3 regions of the Paenibacillus albicereus genome follow, and region 1 is predicted to be linked to each of the others. Evidence: riboswitches for the same ligand, from Rfam matches in the RefSeq annotation. Region 1 holds a riboswitch; each other region holds the start of a gene.

Region 1 (5,770 bases):
CACGCCAAGCCCCGCATGCGCTGCTTTTCAGCAGCGCATGCGGGGCTTGGCGTTTGTTCAATTCCGATACTTGATCGACTGCTCACGGGACACGGGATAGGTGATGACTTTGTCTTGGTCGAGGTTGTGGAACAGATTGACGGCGTGGACCTGGCTGTCCTCGTAGGTGTTGAAGTAGTACATGCCGGATTGGCTGCACATCGAGCTTGTATAAAGGGTGAAGGTCGGGTCTCCGTCCTCGATTTCCCCTCCTCGCTGGACCGCGCAATACTCAAGGATTTTCAAGGTGTTCAGCAATCCTTCCGTTTCCGTCGCGGCCGGCTCGATATGATTGCGGAGAAAGGCGGCCCGCACGAAACGGGAGGGGGAGGAGTAGTCTCCCGGAATGCCGTAATTGCCGCTGGACAGTTCCGGCGAACGATTGATCTGGTAGTCACCCCAATAGACGTTCTCGGCTTTGTTGACGGGGGTGAGGTTGACGTACAGATTCAAGTTCACGAGATGCCAGCGGAAGTCCGGGCTGTTGGCGAAGGCGCCGACCTTGTTCCGATATACGCTCACGCCTTCGCTCGTGCTCTCGATGACGATGGTCCGATTGTTGCGGTCGGTGAAAATCCAGTGCAGCGGCGGGATCCTCTTCAAAATATCGAATTCGATCGCGACAAGGCGGGTCTTCTCCAGGTGCTCGACAATCTGGTCGGTCAGCCTGAACTGGGACAGGACATGAAGCAGGTAGTCAAAAGGAGCGATATTGAATTTCTTCACGTCCGGCTGCTCTTCGTACCGGGCGAAGCCATCGAAGTAATGCACCACGCCCATCAGTCCATGCTCGTTCATGCCGTCGAACAATCCGATCTGCTGCTCGCCTGGCGAAGCTCCCATGCCTAAAACGGCATAGCGGCTGGATATGTACCGGTCCTCCGCCCGATTGAACCATCTATACCTGCGCGGAAGAAAATACACCTTGTAGTCGACCGGGAGCTCGCTGAAATCGAAATTGCGGGCTAAGAACGAATGGCGATCCGAGGTGGTCATCGTGACGGCGGTGCACATTTCAGGTCCCCCTCACGTTTTTAGAAAAATATATGTGAGGCCGATTGACTTATGCTCAGCCTGGAATAAACCGGCAGCAAAGCCGAATCGTTCATGACTTCCATTATTCACGAACTAAATAATCGTTGACATAAGAGGTCAGCCTGGCTAGTATACTATAGCATAGTAAAACACTAGGATATAAAGGGGATGTCTTCATTGTCTACGGATAACAATCTCGTGCACGCGTTCCAGACGAACTGGGTCAGCCTGCTCGTTTCCCTTGTGGTCGTCGGCCTGCTCGTCTGGCTGGCGCGCCGCCGCGTCGGCTTCGGCTATCGGGTGCTGATCGCGCTCGGCATCGGTCTGATCGTCGGCGTGTCGCTGAATGCGCTGGAGCTCGACGCCACGAGCATCGGCACGATCGGCTCCATCTACGTCAACCTCATCAAGATGCTCGTCATTCCGCTCGTGGCGGTGCTGGTCATCTCCAGCATCTCGTCGATCTCGAGCCTCGGCCAGCTGCGCAAGATCGGCACGAAGACGATCCTGCTCTTCATCGGCACGACCGGCGTGGCGGCGCTGATCGGCCTGCTCGTCGCGCTGGCGTTCAATCCGGGGGCGGGCATCGCCCAGGAGACCCCGGAAGGCTACGAATCACGGACGATCCCGACATTCTCCGAGGTCATCCTGAACCTCGTGCCGTCCAACCCGATCGGCGACATGGCCGACGGCAAGGTCGTGCCGGTGCTCATCTTCGCCATCTTCCTCGCGGTCGCGATCGTACAGCTCGGCTCGCGCAAGCCGGAGGCGGCGGAGCCGGTGCGCCAGGTCGTCGAATCGTTCAAGCAGGTCATGAACCAGGTGACCAAATACATCATCCGCCTGACGCCGTACGGCGTGTATGCGCTGATCGGCTCGATGGCCGCCCGTTACGGCTTCGATACGCTCAAGCCGCTCATCAGCCTGATCCTGGCGACGTACGTCGCGCTGCTGCTGCATTTCATCCTGACGTTCGGCTCGCTCGTCACGTTCTGGGCGAAGCTCAATCCGTTCAAGTTCCTGCGCAAAATCTACCCGACGATCGCCGTCGCCTTCACGACGCGCAGCAGCTATGCGACGCTGCCGGTCAACCTGGAGGTCATCACCAAGCGGCTGCGCGTGTCGCCGCGCATCGCCAGCTTCGTCGCTCCGCTCGGCGCGACGATGAACATGAACGGCTGCGGCGGCGTCTGGCCAGCGGTCGTGGCGGTCTTCGTCGCCGAGGTGTACGGCGTGCCGCTCGGCATCTCCGACTACATCCTGATCGTGCTCGTCAGCACGATCTCCTCGATCGGCGTCGCCGGCGTGCCGGGACCGGCGTCGATCTCGACGACGGTCGTCCTCACCGCGCTCGGCCTGCCGCTGGAAGGCCTCGGCCTCGTGCTCGCGATCGACGCTGTCGTCGACATGGGCCGTACGGCGGTCAATGCGACCGGCACGACGGTGTCGTCGCTGCTCGTCGCCGTGTCGGAAGACGAGTTCGACCGCGAGAGCTACAACCGCGACGAGGAAGAGGAGCTGGAGCTGAGCCGCGCGTAAGGCTGCGGGCATAGCGGCATAGCGGCATAGCTGCAAGGGCGAAGACGGGACGAGACGGAGGTGGACTCCGCTTCGTCCCGTCTTTGCCTTTTTCATGGCGGAGTGCGGCGAGCCGGGCTGGATGAAGCTAGGCGGGCAATCGAGTGTCGACGAATCCACCAACCTCCTCCATTGTATGGATAAGATAGGCGCATAGATGAAAGGCGAGCTCGAGCGCATTCGGCTAACGACGAACAGGCTAACGACGAACACGCTAGCGACGAACACGCTAACGACGAATCAGGCTAACGACGAACACGCTAACGACGAACAGGCTAACGACGAACAGGCTAACGACGAATCAGGCTACCGACGAATCAGGCTAACGACGAATCAGCTCGTTAAGAGGCCGAATTCATGCCTAGTCCTGAGCTAACGACGAGTGAGGAGCTTAGAGACGGCAAGAGGCATTTATTTGCTGAGAATAACGTCAGGAGGAGGCTCTAAGCGTCTGATACGTCGTAAGCTCAAAGAAAAGCGGGAAAATAGGCTTCTAAGCTTCTCAGGCGTCGTTAGGGCATGAAGCCGCTGCCATAGGTGCCAAGGGTGCCGGCGCAAGAGCGGCAAGACACGGGAGCGGCAAGACACAAGAGCGGCAAGACAAAGGAGCGTGAAGCGATCATGACCAGCATCGACAGCGGGCGCTGTCCTCTGTGCGACGGGGACAACGGATGCGCGGCGGCAGCGGGGCGGGATCCGTCCGGCTGCTGGTGCATGGAGGCGGCCTTCCCGCCCGAGCTGCTGGAACGGGTGCCGAAGCCGCTTCAAGGCCAGGCATGCATCTGCGACGATTGCCGCAGGACAGCCGCCGGCGAGCAGGGCTGACGCCGCCCGAAAAGGATGGAGCGCGCCTGCCGGGCCATGCGAGCCTGGGTCGATGGCAGGCGTGCGATCGGAACAGGAGCGGTTCCCTCCCTGTTGGAGCTCCCGAAGCGGCGCGGGCTCGACCCAGGAGCGGCCCCGTCCCCATAGACGCAGCGAAGCCCCCGAGGGACAAGCCCTTCGGGGGCTTCCTGCATGAGCATCATGAGCATCAGGGATCAGCGGATGGTCCGAGCGGCGGGTTACATCGAGTGCTGGATATGGATGTCGGATGATTCGATGAGGTGGTGCCTTCTCCAGAAGGCGGTGGCGGGAAAGGGCATCGCTTCCCTGGAGCTCGGCTCCAGAGCCTTGCGCAAAAGACGGTCCCGATGATCGCTGATCCATTCGGCGTCATAGTAGAGCACCGACATGGCCTCGTCGCTCGGAACGCCGACGAACGCTTGGAACCAGCTGCTCCAGCTCTGCCAATCGGAGGGAGCCTCGGAGTAGGACATCGTGACGACGGCACGGTGCAGGCTCGAGCCTGCATAAAGATGAAGCGCGACCAGATAGTCGCCGCTGCCTGAGGCGAGCATCGCCGCGGTGCGGCTGATGAACAGGTCGATGCGGCGGATGCGGCGGTCGGGAGCGAGCGGCTCCTGGCCGATCAGCTCCGCGCGGAGGTCGTGTAGACCTGCCTCCTCGACGGCATCGGACGTGTCCAGCACGACGGGAAGCGGCAGCGCGACGGAGCAGGCGGTTTCCTGCTCGGCGACGGATGCGGCGGAGCAGGCGGTTTCCTGCTCGGCGACGGATGCGGCGGAGCGGCGGACGGCTCGCAGCCGTCTCGGATCCGGACCGCCCGTAAAGCGTTCCTGCAAAGACATGGTCGAACCTCTCCTTTGGTTGCTTACGGGGTTAGCTGACGGATTCGGGCCAAGAGAGTAGCCCTACCGGGCGCAGACCGCAGCGGCTTCGGCAGCCGCGCATCGGGTGCGCGCCGGATTCACCCCGGCAGGCGCGAAAAGACGCCTGCGGTTGGTTCCCCCGCTTCCACCTTCGTGGAATTCAGCAGAATAGAAATGTGCTGAACTTTATCATACTTCAGGTCAGCCTGTCTTGTAAAAGGCTATATTTAGCGAAAATTCGATGGAAACCTGTCGGGAACTCGTCCAATCGGACCGATCATCCCTCTAAAGCGCTTTCGTGGAATCGGTTCATAATCCGGGCCGCGTCCGACATAGGATGGGAATTAAGATGGACGAATAGCGCTTCGGAGAGAGGATGGGGAAGGATGCCGCGGATCAAGGTGGGAAAAAGGCCTCCGCAAGCCGATGCCGGCGAGGCGGAGCGCCGGGGCGGCCCGGCGGAAGGCTGGCGCGGCGCCGTGCAGCGCTACGTGCAGGCGTGCAACCAAGCCGAGGTGGAGCTGCGCGACGGCGCGCTCGCCGGGATCATGACGGACGCGGACCATCGGCTGCGCCTGCTGCAGCGGCTCCAGCGGCAGCGGGAACGCGCCGAGGAGCGCGACCTGCTCACCTCCCAGTGCGAGACGCGGGCCGCGCTGGTCAAGATCAACGAATCCGGCGCGGAGGTATCGGTCGTGCTCCGGCTGCATCTGAAGCGGCATGTCCAGCACAAAGGGCGGCAGTATACGGAGGAGCGCATCGAGCGCGAGCGGCTATGGCTGGATTCGGGCGGCCCGGACGGAGGCTGGCGGCTGACGCGGGTCGAGCCGCTCGTGGGGGAGCGGCGTCCGCGCTACGGCCATGCCGCGGCGGACAGCGCGCTCGCCGAGCATCGCTCCTACGGCAACGGCGGGGGCAGCGGCATCCAGCCCCCCGGCGCGCCGCGTCCGTTCCTCAACCATGGCGTCGTGCCGCGGATCAACACGCGCTCCCGCGCCGTCCGCTACCGGCGGGAGCTGGCCGCCGCCTACGCGGACCAGTGGTGGAACGAGCCGAACCCCGCCTACGAGGAATTCGAGGTCAACTGCACCAATTACGTGTCGCAGAGCGTCTTTGCAGGGGAAGCGCCGATGAACTATACTGGGAAAAGGGAATCCGGCTGGTGGTACAAGGGACGGACGGGCGGCCAGGAGCAATGGAGCTACAGCTGGGCCGTGTCCAATGCGTTCCAGCTGTACTTGAGCTTCCCCCGCTCGTCCGGCATGAGGGCGACGCCGGTGGAGAGCGCGGCGGAGCTGGAGCTCGGCGACGTGATCGCCTACGACTGGAACGGCGACGGCCGCTTCCAGCATACGACGATCGTGACGGCGTTCGACGGGGACGGCATGCCGCTCGTCAACGCCAAT
Region 2 (5,770 bases), 670 kb from region 1:
CGGCGTAGAGCTGATGTTCAATGTCGGCTTCAATCGGGAAACGATCCCGACGACGCTGAAGCTTGCCGAAACGCATCCGTTCATCTACGCCATCGTCGGCTGGCATCCGACCGATACGGTGGATCTGCGCGAGGGAGACCTGGCTTGGATCGAATCGCTGATGAGCCATCCGAAGGTCGCCGCGATCGGCGAGATCGGTCTGGATTATTACTGGGATACTTCTCCCAAGGAAGTCCAGCAGCAGGCGTTCCGCGACCAGATCGCCATCGCCAAGCGCTGCCGCAAGCCGATCGTCATCCATAACCGCGACGCCCACGAGGATGTCGTCCGCATCCTCCGGGAGGAGAAGGCGGACGAGGTGGGAGGCATCATGCACTGCTTCTCCGGCAGCTGGGAAACGGCAAAGAAATGCCTCGACATGAACTTCTACATCTCGTTCGGCGGACCGGTCACCTTCAAAAATGCAAGGGTCCCCAAAGAGGTGCTCGCGCAAGTGCCGCTGGACCGACTGCTGCTGGAAACGGACTCCCCTTATCTCGCTCCGCACCCTCATCGGGGCAAGCGGAACGAGTCCTCGTTCGTCACTCTTGTAGCGGAAACAGCGGCGGAAATAAAAGGTAAATCTGTAGAAGAAATCGTTTCCATCACTTCGGCAAATGCAAGAAAATGTTTCCAAATTTCTTAAAATGGCGTGATATCGGTTGAAAAAAGGCTTGTAGACGAGAAAAATTGGCCTTTCCTTAGCCAAATCATCCGCCATCGTCCGAAAACCCTCGATTTTGAATCTCAGAGGATTTTATCGTGTCTTTACAATCGCTTGAAGGAAACGGTATGATTCAACACAGAGCTTTGAGTGATGCAGAATGTTCATCATACGCTTAATCTCCCTGATCGGGGAGAACGGGGGAACCAATGCAGCCGAAAAGGAGCAAGCGGCACATCGCGTTAGGATGTCGCTTGATGCCGGACAAGCTGTACTTTTCCAGGGGTGAATTCGCCGGGACCATGAGCAGGGTCCGGCCGCGATAGGGCAGCTCTCTTGCCCGAACCCGTCAGCTAACCTCGTAAGCGCATATAAGAGAGATCAACCTCGTGCTCCACTTCCACCTGATCGTGACCACCCGGGAAGCCACGAAACAGATCCTCTGTCGACGGCTTCTTTTTGTTTGAATAATGAATTATACGTCGACATAGGGTTAACGGTGGAGGTGAGGCGAGGCTGCCAGCGGCGTGCTGCTCGGCACGTACAAAACCTAATAGTCGCGTCTTGAATTATCATGTGGTACACGAGGCGGCGGGGCTATGTAAGGAGGACCGAAGAAGTGGGCGCTATCCCCTTAAAGGAAACCCATGTACAACGATCATCCAGCAAGTCTTTCCAATGGCGATGGAAGCATGACAACCTGCGTTTGATTATCCTTAGCTTAACGATCTCACTCGCAATGACTTTCATGTTTTTGGTGTTGCTGAAAGGGACGTCGGAAAAAAGCGTCTCTCTGGTGTTGAACGGGCAGGAAAAAATCGTAAGCACGAGCCATTCCTCGCTCCAGCAGCTGCTGGAGGAGCAGGCGATCGCGGTCGGACCGCATGACGAGATGTCGACTCCGCTCGGGGCCGCGCTCCAGGAAGGCGACCGCATCGTGATCGACCAGGCGGTGCCGGTGACGATTCTTGCCGACGGCAAGACCCTGCAGGTAAAGACCACCAAAAAGACCGTGGAAGCGGCGATCGGAGAATCCCATATCGACGTTCGGGAGCAGGATAAAATATTCCCAAGCTCCGAAACCAAGCTGAAAGCCAATATGACGATCCGCGTCATGAGGATCGACAAGCATCAAATGAAGACCACGCACGACATTCCGTTCACCGTCGTCCGCAAGGAGGACGCTACCCTGGAAAAGGGGCAGCTCAAGATGGTGAAGTCCGGCCAGAACGGCCAACTCGTCAAAACCTTCGAAAAGGTGTACCAGGACGGCAAACTGGTCACGAAGACTCTGCTCGCCAAATCCATGGAGAAACAAGCCGTCAGCAAGGTCGTGGCGGTGGGAACCAAGGAAAAGCCTAAACCGAAACCAGCGGTCCTGACCGCGGCATCCTCATCTCCGACTGCAGCTCAGACCAAATCCGGTCTCAATCTCAAAGCGAAGAAAGTTCTTACGAACGTTACCCTGACCGCGTATACCGCCGGATTCGCCTCTACAGGCAAATCCAAGGGCGATCCCGGTTACGGCATCACCGCCTCGGGAGCAAAAGTTTCCGAAGGGCGCACCATTGCAGTCGACCCGGACGTCATCCCGCTGGGATGGTGGGTGTATATAGAAGGAATCGGCTTCCGCCGCGCCGAAGACACGGGCGGAGCGATCAACGGCAAGAAAATCGACGTGTTTTACGAAAGTGAATCCTACGTGAAGAAATTCGGCAAGAAGCGCGGCTTTACGGTCTATGTCCTTGGACCGACCAAGCCGAAGCTGAGCTGATCGTTTGCGAGCGGGCCCGCTGTTTTTCAGCGGCCCGTTTTTGGGCGTTTATAAGGAAAATGCGGGGAGTAAGGGATTGCAAAAGGGTTAAAGCTAGTCGTGATCTTATACCCGGTCGCAAGCAAGCGGAATCAAAGGAGACAAGCCAGTGATCAAGGAAATCATCGTGGTGGAGGGCAAGGACGATACGACGGCGATCAAGCGGGCGGTCGAGGCGGATACGATCGAAACGAACGGCTCGGCCATCGGCGAGGAGGTGCTCCGCCGGATCGAGCTGGCGATGGAGCGGCGCGGCGTCATCATCTTCACGGACCCCGACCACGCCGGCGAACGCATCCGCAAGATCGTCTCGCAGCGCATCCCGGGCTGCAAGCATGCGTTCCTGCCTCAGGAGGATGCCCTCTATCGCGGGGATATCGGCGTCGAGAACGCCTCGCCGGAAGCCGTGCGCCGCGCGCTTGCGACCGTGCGGACGGAAGGCTCGGAGGGCGAGCCGGAACTCACCCATGCTGATCTGATGGAGGCAGGCTTGCTCGTGCATCCCGATGCCGCTCGGCGGAGGCTGCTCATGGGCAACCGGCTGGGCATCGGCTATTGCAACGGCAAGCAGTTCATGAAGCGCTGCACGAGCTTTCGGATCACCCGAAGGGAATTCCGCGAGGCGCTGGAGCAGATGGAAGGGGAAATCGGATCATGAGCGATGTAGCGACACCGAGAAGGACAAAGGAAATCATCGAGCGGCATGGATTTTCCTTCAAAAAGAGCCTGGGCCAGAACTTTCTGATCGATCCGAATATCCTGAACAAGATCGTGTCGGCCGCCGGACTGGACAAGACGAAAGGCGCGCTGGAGATCGGACCCGGCATCGGCGCGCTGACGGAGCAGCTGGCCCGGCAGGCGAAGGCGGTCGCCGCGGTCGAGATCGACCAGCGGCTCATTCCGATCCTGCAGGAGGTGCTCGGAGCGGAGGAGCATGTGTCGGTCGTGCATGCCGACGTGCTGGACCTGGACCTGCACCAGCTGTTCCGCGACAAGTTCGCGGGGACTAGCGCGGTCAGCGTCGTAGCCAATCTCCCGTATTATGTGACCACGCCGATCCTGATGAAGCTGCTTGAGCAGCGGCTGCCGCTGGAGAATATCGTGGTCATGATCCAAAAGGAGGTCGCCGAGCGGATGGCGGCGAAGCCGGGCACCAAAGCTTATGGCAGCCTCAGCGTGGCCGTGCAGTATTATGCGGTGCCGGAGCTGGTCTGCATCGTGCCGCATACGGTGTTCATCCCGCAGCCGAACGTCGATTCGGCGGTCATCAAGCTCGCGATGCGGGACAAGCCTGCGGTGGAGGTCGCCGACGAGGACTTCTTCTTCCGCACCGTGCAAGCCTGCTTCGCGCAGCGGCGCAAGACGATCCACAACAACCTCTCGTCCTGGATCGGCAAGAGCCGCCGCGAGGAGCTGACCCGCGTGCTTCAGGAGACGGGCATCGACCCGGTGCGCCGCGGCGAGACGCTCTCGCTGCAAGAATACGCCGCGCTAGCCGCCGCTCTCGAACGGGAAGGGTTGAAGCAAGCCTGACCGTCGTTATTGAAACCCCCGGTTTCCCATCCGGCTGTCACCATTCTTCCTCCTTGCCCATAGGCTGAGGCTAGAGGTGATGGCACAGTGGAAACTGGGGATTTTGTCGTTCGGCGATCCTATGGAGGAGACGTGCTTTTCCGGGTGGAGGCGATCTATGGGGAAACCGCCATACTTAAAGGGTCGGACTACCGACTGCTCGCCGACGCGCCGATCGGCGACCTGGAGAAGGTGGCCAACCCGGAGGAGCTGGGCGTCACGAAATCACTGAGGAGCAAGGTGAAGGCTTCGAATCAGCGCATGAGCGAGGAGCTCATCGATCATGCCTTCGCCAGCGAGCTCGATTATCGTCCTGAAGAGAAGCACTCGTACTTCGATCTACCGGGCAAGGTGCTGCATCTCGACGGAGATGCGAACTACATGCGCAAGAGCATGCAGCTGTACAACCAGATGAACGTGCCGGCTCAAGGGCTGCATGTGGCGGAGAGCCAGATGGCGGACCTGCTGTACCGGCTGCTGCCGCAGGTCAAGCCGGACATCGTCGTCATCACGGGCCATGACGGCCTGCTCAAAACGCCGGGCCGCAGCGAGCTGTACAGCATCGGCAGCTACAAGAACTCGCAGAACTTCGTGAATGCCGTGCACGTCGCCCGCGAGTACGACAAGAACCGCGACAACCTCGTCGTGGTGGCCGGCGCTTGCCAGTCCTACTACGAGGCGCTGCTGCAGTCGGGCGCGAACTTCGCCAGCTCGCCCGGCCGCATCCTGATCCATGCGCTCGATCCGGTCTACATCGCGATCAAGGCGAGCTACACCTCGATCCGCGAATGCGTGAACCTGCCGGATGTCATTCACGGCACGATCTCGGGCATCGAGGGCGTCGGCGGCATCGAGACGATGGGACGGTATCGGGTCGGCCTGCCGAAGCCGGTCGAGGTCAAGCAAGTCAAGCCAAATCCTTATTATATGGTTTAGAAAAAGCTCTATTCTTCGCTTCCAGAAAGTCGAAAAATATTCATTGACACAAAACTTAATGCAATGATATAATTTTCGTTTATTTGACATTACCACCCTTCCTGGGCTATAATGGACAAGGAAAGAGGTGGTAGTGCCAATGGCTAGAAATGCTTTGTCGGAGATCAAGCGCAGCATGGAAGCTCATATTGGAGCCAAGATCATGCTGCGGGCCAATGGAGGCCGGCGCAAGACGGTTGAACGTTCTGGTGTTTTGGAAGAAACCTACCCATCTGTTTTCATCGTGAAGCTGGACCAGGATCAGCACGCTTTCAAGCGGGTATCCTACAGTTATGCGGATATTTTGACGGACTCGGTCGAGGTCACCGTCTGCAACGACGAAGGTCAGGTGCGGATCAACCCGCTGCACTGACCGAATAGATCAGGTTTCACGGGGAAACCTTCGCGCGCGGCCTCTGCCAGCGCGTTTTTTTTGGCTGTTTTTCCTTCGCATACTCGGCTTGCCGATCCCTCATACTACGAAAGGCGACAGCATCAAGCTCGTCGTCCGTACCCGAGAGCGAAAGGGAGGCATGAAGCATGAGCCGCAGAAGGCGCAGCACGATGTCGGAGCAGCTGAAGGTGGAGCTGGCCAAGGATCTGGGCTTTTACGATACGGTCCAGCAGGAAGGCTGGGGCGGCATCAAGGCGAAGGATGCCGGCAACATGGTGAAGCGGGCCATCCAGATGGCGGAGCAGGCCGCTTC
Region 3 (5,770 bases), 570 kb from region 1:
GCTTCGACGGGCCTCGCGGCCTATCTCGGCATGACGGACATCCGCCGCATCGAGGCGTTCGACAACTCCAACATCCAGGGCACGAACCCGGTCTCCGCGATGGTCGTCTTCACCGACGGCAAGCCGGACAAAAAGGAATACCGCAAGTACAAGGTGCGCACCGTGCAGGGGCCGGACGATTACGAGACGATGCGGGAGGTCATCCGCAGACGCTACGAGCGCGTGCTCAAGGAAGGGCTACCGCTGCCCGACCTGATCGTCGTCGACGGCGGCAGGGGCCAGATCAGCGCGGCTAACGACATCCTCGAGAACGAGCTCGGCCTGCAGGTGCCGGTATGCGGCCTCGTCAAGGACGCCAAGCACAAGACGGCGCAGCTCATGGTCGGCGATCCGCCGGTGCCGGTGACGCTGCCGCGCGACAGCCAGGAGTTCTACCTGCTGCAGCGCATCCAGGACGAGGTGCACCGGTTCGCGATCTCGTTCCACCGCGAGCAGCGCGGCAAGTCCATGACCGAATCGCGCCTCGACTCGATTTCCGGCATCGGAGAGAAGCGGCGCAAGCAGCTGCTGAGGCATTTCGGCTCGCTCAAGAAGATCCGCGAGGCGAAGGCCGAGGACTTCCGCCCGCTCGGCATCGGCGACAAGCTCGCGGAGCGCATCGTCGAGGCGCTCCGCGAGGAGTAGCGGCTGGGTCGGCCGGAGGCAAAAAGAGACGAAGCGATTAGGAAGTCCGCTTCGTCTCTTTTCATATGCGGCGTCAGGCCGGCGGCGGATAGGCGGCCGCGCTCCGCTGCATGCCGTACCTTCGCATCAGCCAGGCGACTGCGATCGGAGCGGCGATGTAGATGGCGCCCGCCACGGTTTCGACGGGACGTCCGGTCATGAACAGCGACAGCGACATGAGCACGCTGTTCATGATCGCGTGGGTGAAGACGGCGGTGAAAAAGCCGAACTTCAAGAACAGGTACGAGAACAGCAGGCCGAGGATCGTCAGCTCGATCAGCCGGGTGGTCGACGGATAGATCGGGTAGGTGACATGGCCGAGCGCCCAGATCACGGTCGGGATGAGCGAGGCGATGAACGGGTTTTTGATCCATTTCATCAGCAGTCCGATGCCGAACAGCCGGTATACCGCCTCCTCCTGGATGGCGGCGCACCAGGCGAGCAGAGGCATGAGCCAGAGCGCCGACATGTTGTAGGGCGACTGGGTGACGTCGGTCGTCGCCCAGGCGCCTGTGGCGGCCGAGAGGCCGCCGAGGATGAGCGTCTGCAGGCCGAGCAGCACGAAGGCGAGCACGTAGGCAAGCTTCATCGCGCTCCACGCCTGGGCACCGAAGCCGGGCTCCCGGCCGGCCGTCCATAGCGGACGGCCCTGGGCTCTCCACAGGCCGTCTCCGGCCACGAGGGAGAAGTAAGCGCCGACCGCCATCGCGAAGGTGAGCACCGACATGAAGACGAGCTGCGCCATCGCCGCCAGCTCGGCGTTGACCTCGCCCCCGTAGATGGCCCGCAGGCCGTCCAGCAGGTTGAAGTTGTTGATCGTATAAAAGACGAGGAAGATCAGCGCGAGCGCCCAGCCCCGGCGGAACGACGTGAAGCGCCGCATGACGATCGCGTAAACAATGGCGAGCAGCGTCATGACGCCGGACGGCAGCAGGTTGCCGAGCAGCGACAGGCGTTCGCCGAGCCGGTCCTGCTCCTCCGTGTAGGCCGCGTAGGAGGCAGGAACCTCGTAGACGGGCTGGAATCGCGTCAGCCGGCCTTCGCCCTCGAGCCGCTCGCCCTCGGCCAGGACGGTCAGCCTCGCTTCTCCGACGGTGATCCCATCGGCCTCGTAGCGGACGGAGTCGCCTTCGCCGGCGAAGGCGCGGCGGAGCTGGCCGATCCCGAGCTCGTCGGCCTGCCGCTGCACAGTCCGGTCCAGGGCGCCGCCCTCCAGCGGGGAGCCGCTGCTGTCGCCGCCGGACGGCTCGAGCAGCTGCTTCCAGCCGACGAGCTTGCCGCTCGTCATGCCGATCTCGACGAGCAGCCGCCGGCCGTCCTCGAAGTTCTGCGTCACCTGCCATAGATCGACGGGCACCTTGAGGCCGGCGCTGCTGTCCATCGTCTTGCCCAGCTTCTCCTTGGCGACATAGCCGGCCATCAGCCGGTCGGCCTGATGCACGGCATGGGCGTTCTGCGGAAGCGACCCCAGCTGCATCTGGGCGAAGTCGGCTGCCGCCGCCAACGCCTGCTCGCGGCTGACCGGATGAGCCGGCTCCATCTCCTCGCCGAGCCCCGCTGCCGAAGGGATGACCTGCAGCAGCAGGAATAAAGCGGCTCCGATCGCGCCATACCATACGTACCTTCGAAAAGCTTGATCGAGACGGGATGAATTCATTGAAGTCCTCCTTGCTGATGGCGCTGCCTGGTTGGATCCATGGTTTAACCTTACCACAGCGGCTTTCCTTTTATCCATGCCGCCCGGGCGTGCGGACGAGCCAGCGGCCAAAAGAGCGAGCGCGATGGGGATAGCATCCGCCGCAAAGTCCGCCAGCCCCGAATAACGAAGCAAATCGGCCGCCATCGCCCGCCGATGCGTTTGGTAACCTGTCCTTTATCCTATATAATCAAATCCGATCCTATAGAACTTTAAACTGCCGAATTCCGGACGATGCGCCGGAAGCGGGGGAACCAGCGCGGACGGCCGCTCGAGCAGCTGCCGTCCGCAGGGGTGAATGCCGCCGGGGACATGCCCCGGCGGTTAGGGCGGCCGTCACGCCCGAATCCGTCAGCTAACCTCGCAGGCTTCATGACAGGACTCACACAGGCGCTGGGCACCGGGTGTTTCCGGTGCCTTTTTGTCGTGTTCAAAAAAAGGAGACTTCCCGCCTATGACCGCATGGAGGCTGCAGCTCAAGCAGCTGCTCATCCCATCCCCGCCGCGGATTCTGATCGCCGGCTTCGGGCTCATCATCCTGCTCGGCTCGCTGCTGCTCATGCAGCCGTTCGCCACTGCGGACGGCCAGGGGACGCGCTGGATCGACGCCCTCTTCACCGCGACATCCGCCACATGCGTCACCGGCCTCGTCGTCGTCGACACCGGGACGCACTACTCGATCGCGGGACAGCTGATTATCCTGCTGATGATCCAGGTCGGAGGTCTCGGCTTCATGACGATGGCGACGCTGTTCGCGCTCGTGCTGCGCAAGCGGATCTCGCTCAAGGACCGGCTGCTGCTGCAGGAAGCGATGAACCAGGGCTCGATGGAGGGCATCGTGCGGCTGATCCGCCGCGTCCTGCTCTACTCGCTCGTCATCGAAGGCTGCGGAGCGCTGCTGTACGCGATCCGCTTCCTGTACGACATGCCGATCGGCCAGGCGGTCTACTACGGCATCTTCCATGCGATCTCGATGTTCAACAACGCCGGCTTCGACATCATGGGCGAGTACCGCAGCATGACCGCTTACGTCGCGGATCCGCTCGTCAATCTCGTCACCGTCTCGCTTGTCATCCTGGGCGGGCTCGGCTTCATCGTCCTGTCCGATCTGGTCGACTTCCGCAGGCAGCGCCGGCTGACGCTCCACTCCAAAGTCGTGCTGCTGGCGACCGGCGGGCTCGTATCGCTGGGCACGGTCGTCATCTTCCTGTTCGAGTACGGCAACCCCGGCACGATGGGGCCGCTCGACCTGGGCGGCAAGCTGCTCGCCTCGCTGTTCCAGTCGGTCGCGACGCGCACCGCCGGCCCGAACTCGGTGGATATCGGAGCGCTTACCCAGGCGAGCCTGTTCTTCATGATTATCCTCATGTTCATCGGAGCGTCGCCGGGCTCGACCGGGGGCGGCATCAAGACGACGACGTTCATGACGCTCGCTGCGGCGATGTGGGCGATGCTGCGCGGCAAGGAGGACATCGTGCTGTTCCGCTACCGCCTCGCCAAGGAGCGCATCCTCAAGGCGCTCACCATCACGATGCTGTCGATCGCCATCGTGCTCGCCTCGACGATGGTGCTCTGCACGCTCGAGGACCGCGATTTCCTGCGGATCTTGTTCGAGACGGTGTCGGCGTTCGGCACGGTCGGGCTGAGCACCGGCATCACGCCGGGGCTGCAGGACGTGAGCAAGCTGGTGCTGAGCTTCGTCATGTTCGCCGGCCGGCTCGGCCCGCTGACGATGGCGTACGCGCTTCGCCCCAAGGCCAGCAAGGAATACTTCAAGCATCCGGAAGGCAAGATCATCATCGGATAGGAAAGGAAAGAAAGAGAGACAATGGGTAAGGGAGCCAAAGGAAGTCAATTTTGCGTCATCGGGCTGGGAAGGTTCGGATCCAGCCTCGGCAAGGAGCTCGTGCACCTCGGCCATGAAGTGCTCGGCATCGACCGCAACGAGGAGCTCGTCGACGACATGAGCGGCACGCTCACGCACACCGCATGCGCGGATTCCACGGACGAGGAGGCGCTGCGCGCGCTCGGCATCCGCAACTTCGACTGCTGCATCGTCGCCATCGGGGGGGACATCCAGGCGAGCATCATGACCGCCATCCTCGCGAAGGACGCCGGCGTGAAGCAGGTCGTCGTCAAGGCGGTCAGCGAGCTGCACGGGCGCGTGCTGGAGAAGCTGGGCGCCGACCGGGTCATCTATCCCGAGCGGGACATGGGCATCCGCGTCGCGCATCAGCTCGTCTCGCCCAATCTGCTCGACTACATCGAGCTGAGCTCCGACTACTCCGTCGCGGAGCTGTCCGTGCCGCGCTGCCTCGCGGGCAAGACGCTTGCCGACATCGATCCGCGCAAGCGGTTCGGCTGCAGCATCGTCGCCGTCAACAAGCCGCAAGGCATCGTCATCGCGCCCAAGGCCGAGCAGGTGCTGGCCGAGCGCGACATCATGGTCGTCATCGGCACGAACGAGGGCATCGAGGATTTCGAGAACATGGTCAGCGAGCGCTGATTGCGAGCGGGCAGCGGGGACGTTCCCCGGCAGCGCTACGCCTGTCCCGGCAGTCCGCCGCGAGCGCTCAGCGGCAATCCCGAGCGCGCCGCATAGCCGGCCGACGCTTCCGCGATCCACTGGCGGACGACGGGCTCCAGCAGCGCCGGATCGCCGTGGATGAGCGACGTCGTGCGCCGGGTCTTCTTCAGCTCCGGCAGCGGCACGATGAGCAGGTCGTTGTCCTCGGCCATCTGCGGGCGGATGTAGGATCGGGGCAGCAGCGTGGCCGCTCCGCACGTATGCAGCAGCCGCAGGATCGCCTCGAAGGAATCGATCTCCATGCGGACGTCGGGATGAAGGCGGAACTTGTCGAACAGCTCGTCGGTGAGCGTGCGGAACCAGGTGCCCTTGGAGAACAGGATCATCGGCAGGCCGTTCAGATCCTCGATCGCGAGCTTGTCCGACAGCATGCGCCCGCGAGGCAACACGAGCTCGAGGTGGTCGTCGAACAGCTTCACGCAGTGCAGCTGCGGGTCGTCTATGACGGATGCCACCAGACCGAGCTCGATTTTTTTGTCCCGGACGAGCGAGACGATCTCATGGGTCTTGCCGGTGACGGCCTTGATGTCGATCTGCGGATGGCCGGCGGTCAGCGCCTGGATGAGATCGGGCAGCGTCGTCTGCAGCGTCGTCAGGCTGGCGCCGATCGTCAGCGTGAACCGATGGGTCTGCTTGAACTCGGCGAGCGTCAGCAGGTATTGCCGATGCATCTGGCGCAGCTGCACGGCATAGTCGTACGTCAGCTCGCCGATGCGCGTCAGCTCGAGGCGCCGCCCGACGCGGCGGAACAACGGAGCTCCGAG

Evidence for each region. A riboswitch is a leader RNA that binds a small molecule or an ion and turns the genes downstream of it on or off. The one in region 1 is predicted to bind cyclic di-AMP.
Region 2: it holds a riboswitch for cyclic di-AMP, as region 1 does, so the genes downstream of both, HGI30_RS00140 (resuscitation-promoting factor) here and HGI30_RS20325 (hypothetical protein) in region 1, are expected to answer to the same signal.
Region 3: it holds a riboswitch for cyclic di-AMP, as region 1 does, so the genes downstream of both, HGI30_RS17760 (TrkH family potassium uptake protein) here and HGI30_RS20325 (hypothetical protein) in region 1, are expected to answer to the same signal.

What each region holds. Positions count from the first base shown of each region.
Region 1 is NZ_CP051428.1:4,527,765-4,533,534, reverse strand. Features, by position in the region: gene HGI30_RS20340 (choloylglycine hydrolase family protein) at 58-1,053, opposite strand; gene HGI30_RS20335 (dicarboxylate/amino acid:cation symporter) at 1,252-2,613, shown strand; gene HGI30_RS20330 (cysteine-rich CWC family protein) at 3,274-3,477, shown strand; gene HGI30_RS20325 (hypothetical protein) at 3,717-4,343, opposite strand; cyclic di-AMP (ydaO/yuaA leader) riboswitch at 4,349-4,540, opposite strand; gene HGI30_RS20320 (amidase domain-containing protein) at 4,751-5,770, shown strand, end outside.
Region 2 is NZ_CP051428.1:26,945-32,714, forward strand. Features, by position in the region: gene HGI30_RS00135 (TatD family hydrolase) at 1-685, shown strand, start outside; cyclic di-AMP (ydaO/yuaA leader) riboswitch at 866-1,086, shown strand; gene HGI30_RS00140 (resuscitation-promoting factor) at 1,323-2,477, shown strand; gene rnmV (ribonuclease M5) at 2,626-3,174, shown strand; gene rsmA (16S rRNA (adenine(1518)-N(6)/adenine(1519)-N(6))-dimethyltransferase RsmA) at 3,171-4,049, shown strand; gene yabG (sporulation peptidase YabG) at 4,137-5,024, shown strand; gene veg (biofilm formation stimulator Veg) at 5,164-5,436, shown strand; gene HGI30_RS00165 (small, acid-soluble spore protein, alpha/beta type) at 5,604-5,770, shown strand, end outside.
Region 3 is NZ_CP051428.1:3,956,654-3,962,423, reverse strand. Features, by position in the region: gene uvrC (excinuclease ABC subunit UvrC) at 1-684, shown strand, start outside; gene HGI30_RS17765 (CPBP family intramembrane glutamic endopeptidase) at 758-2,380, opposite strand; cyclic di-AMP (ydaO/yuaA leader) riboswitch at 2,628-2,803, shown strand; gene HGI30_RS17760 (TrkH family potassium uptake protein) at 2,874-4,226, shown strand; gene HGI30_RS17755 (potassium channel family protein) at 4,248-4,925, shown strand; gene HGI30_RS17750 (LysR family transcriptional regulator) at 4,961-5,770, opposite strand, start outside.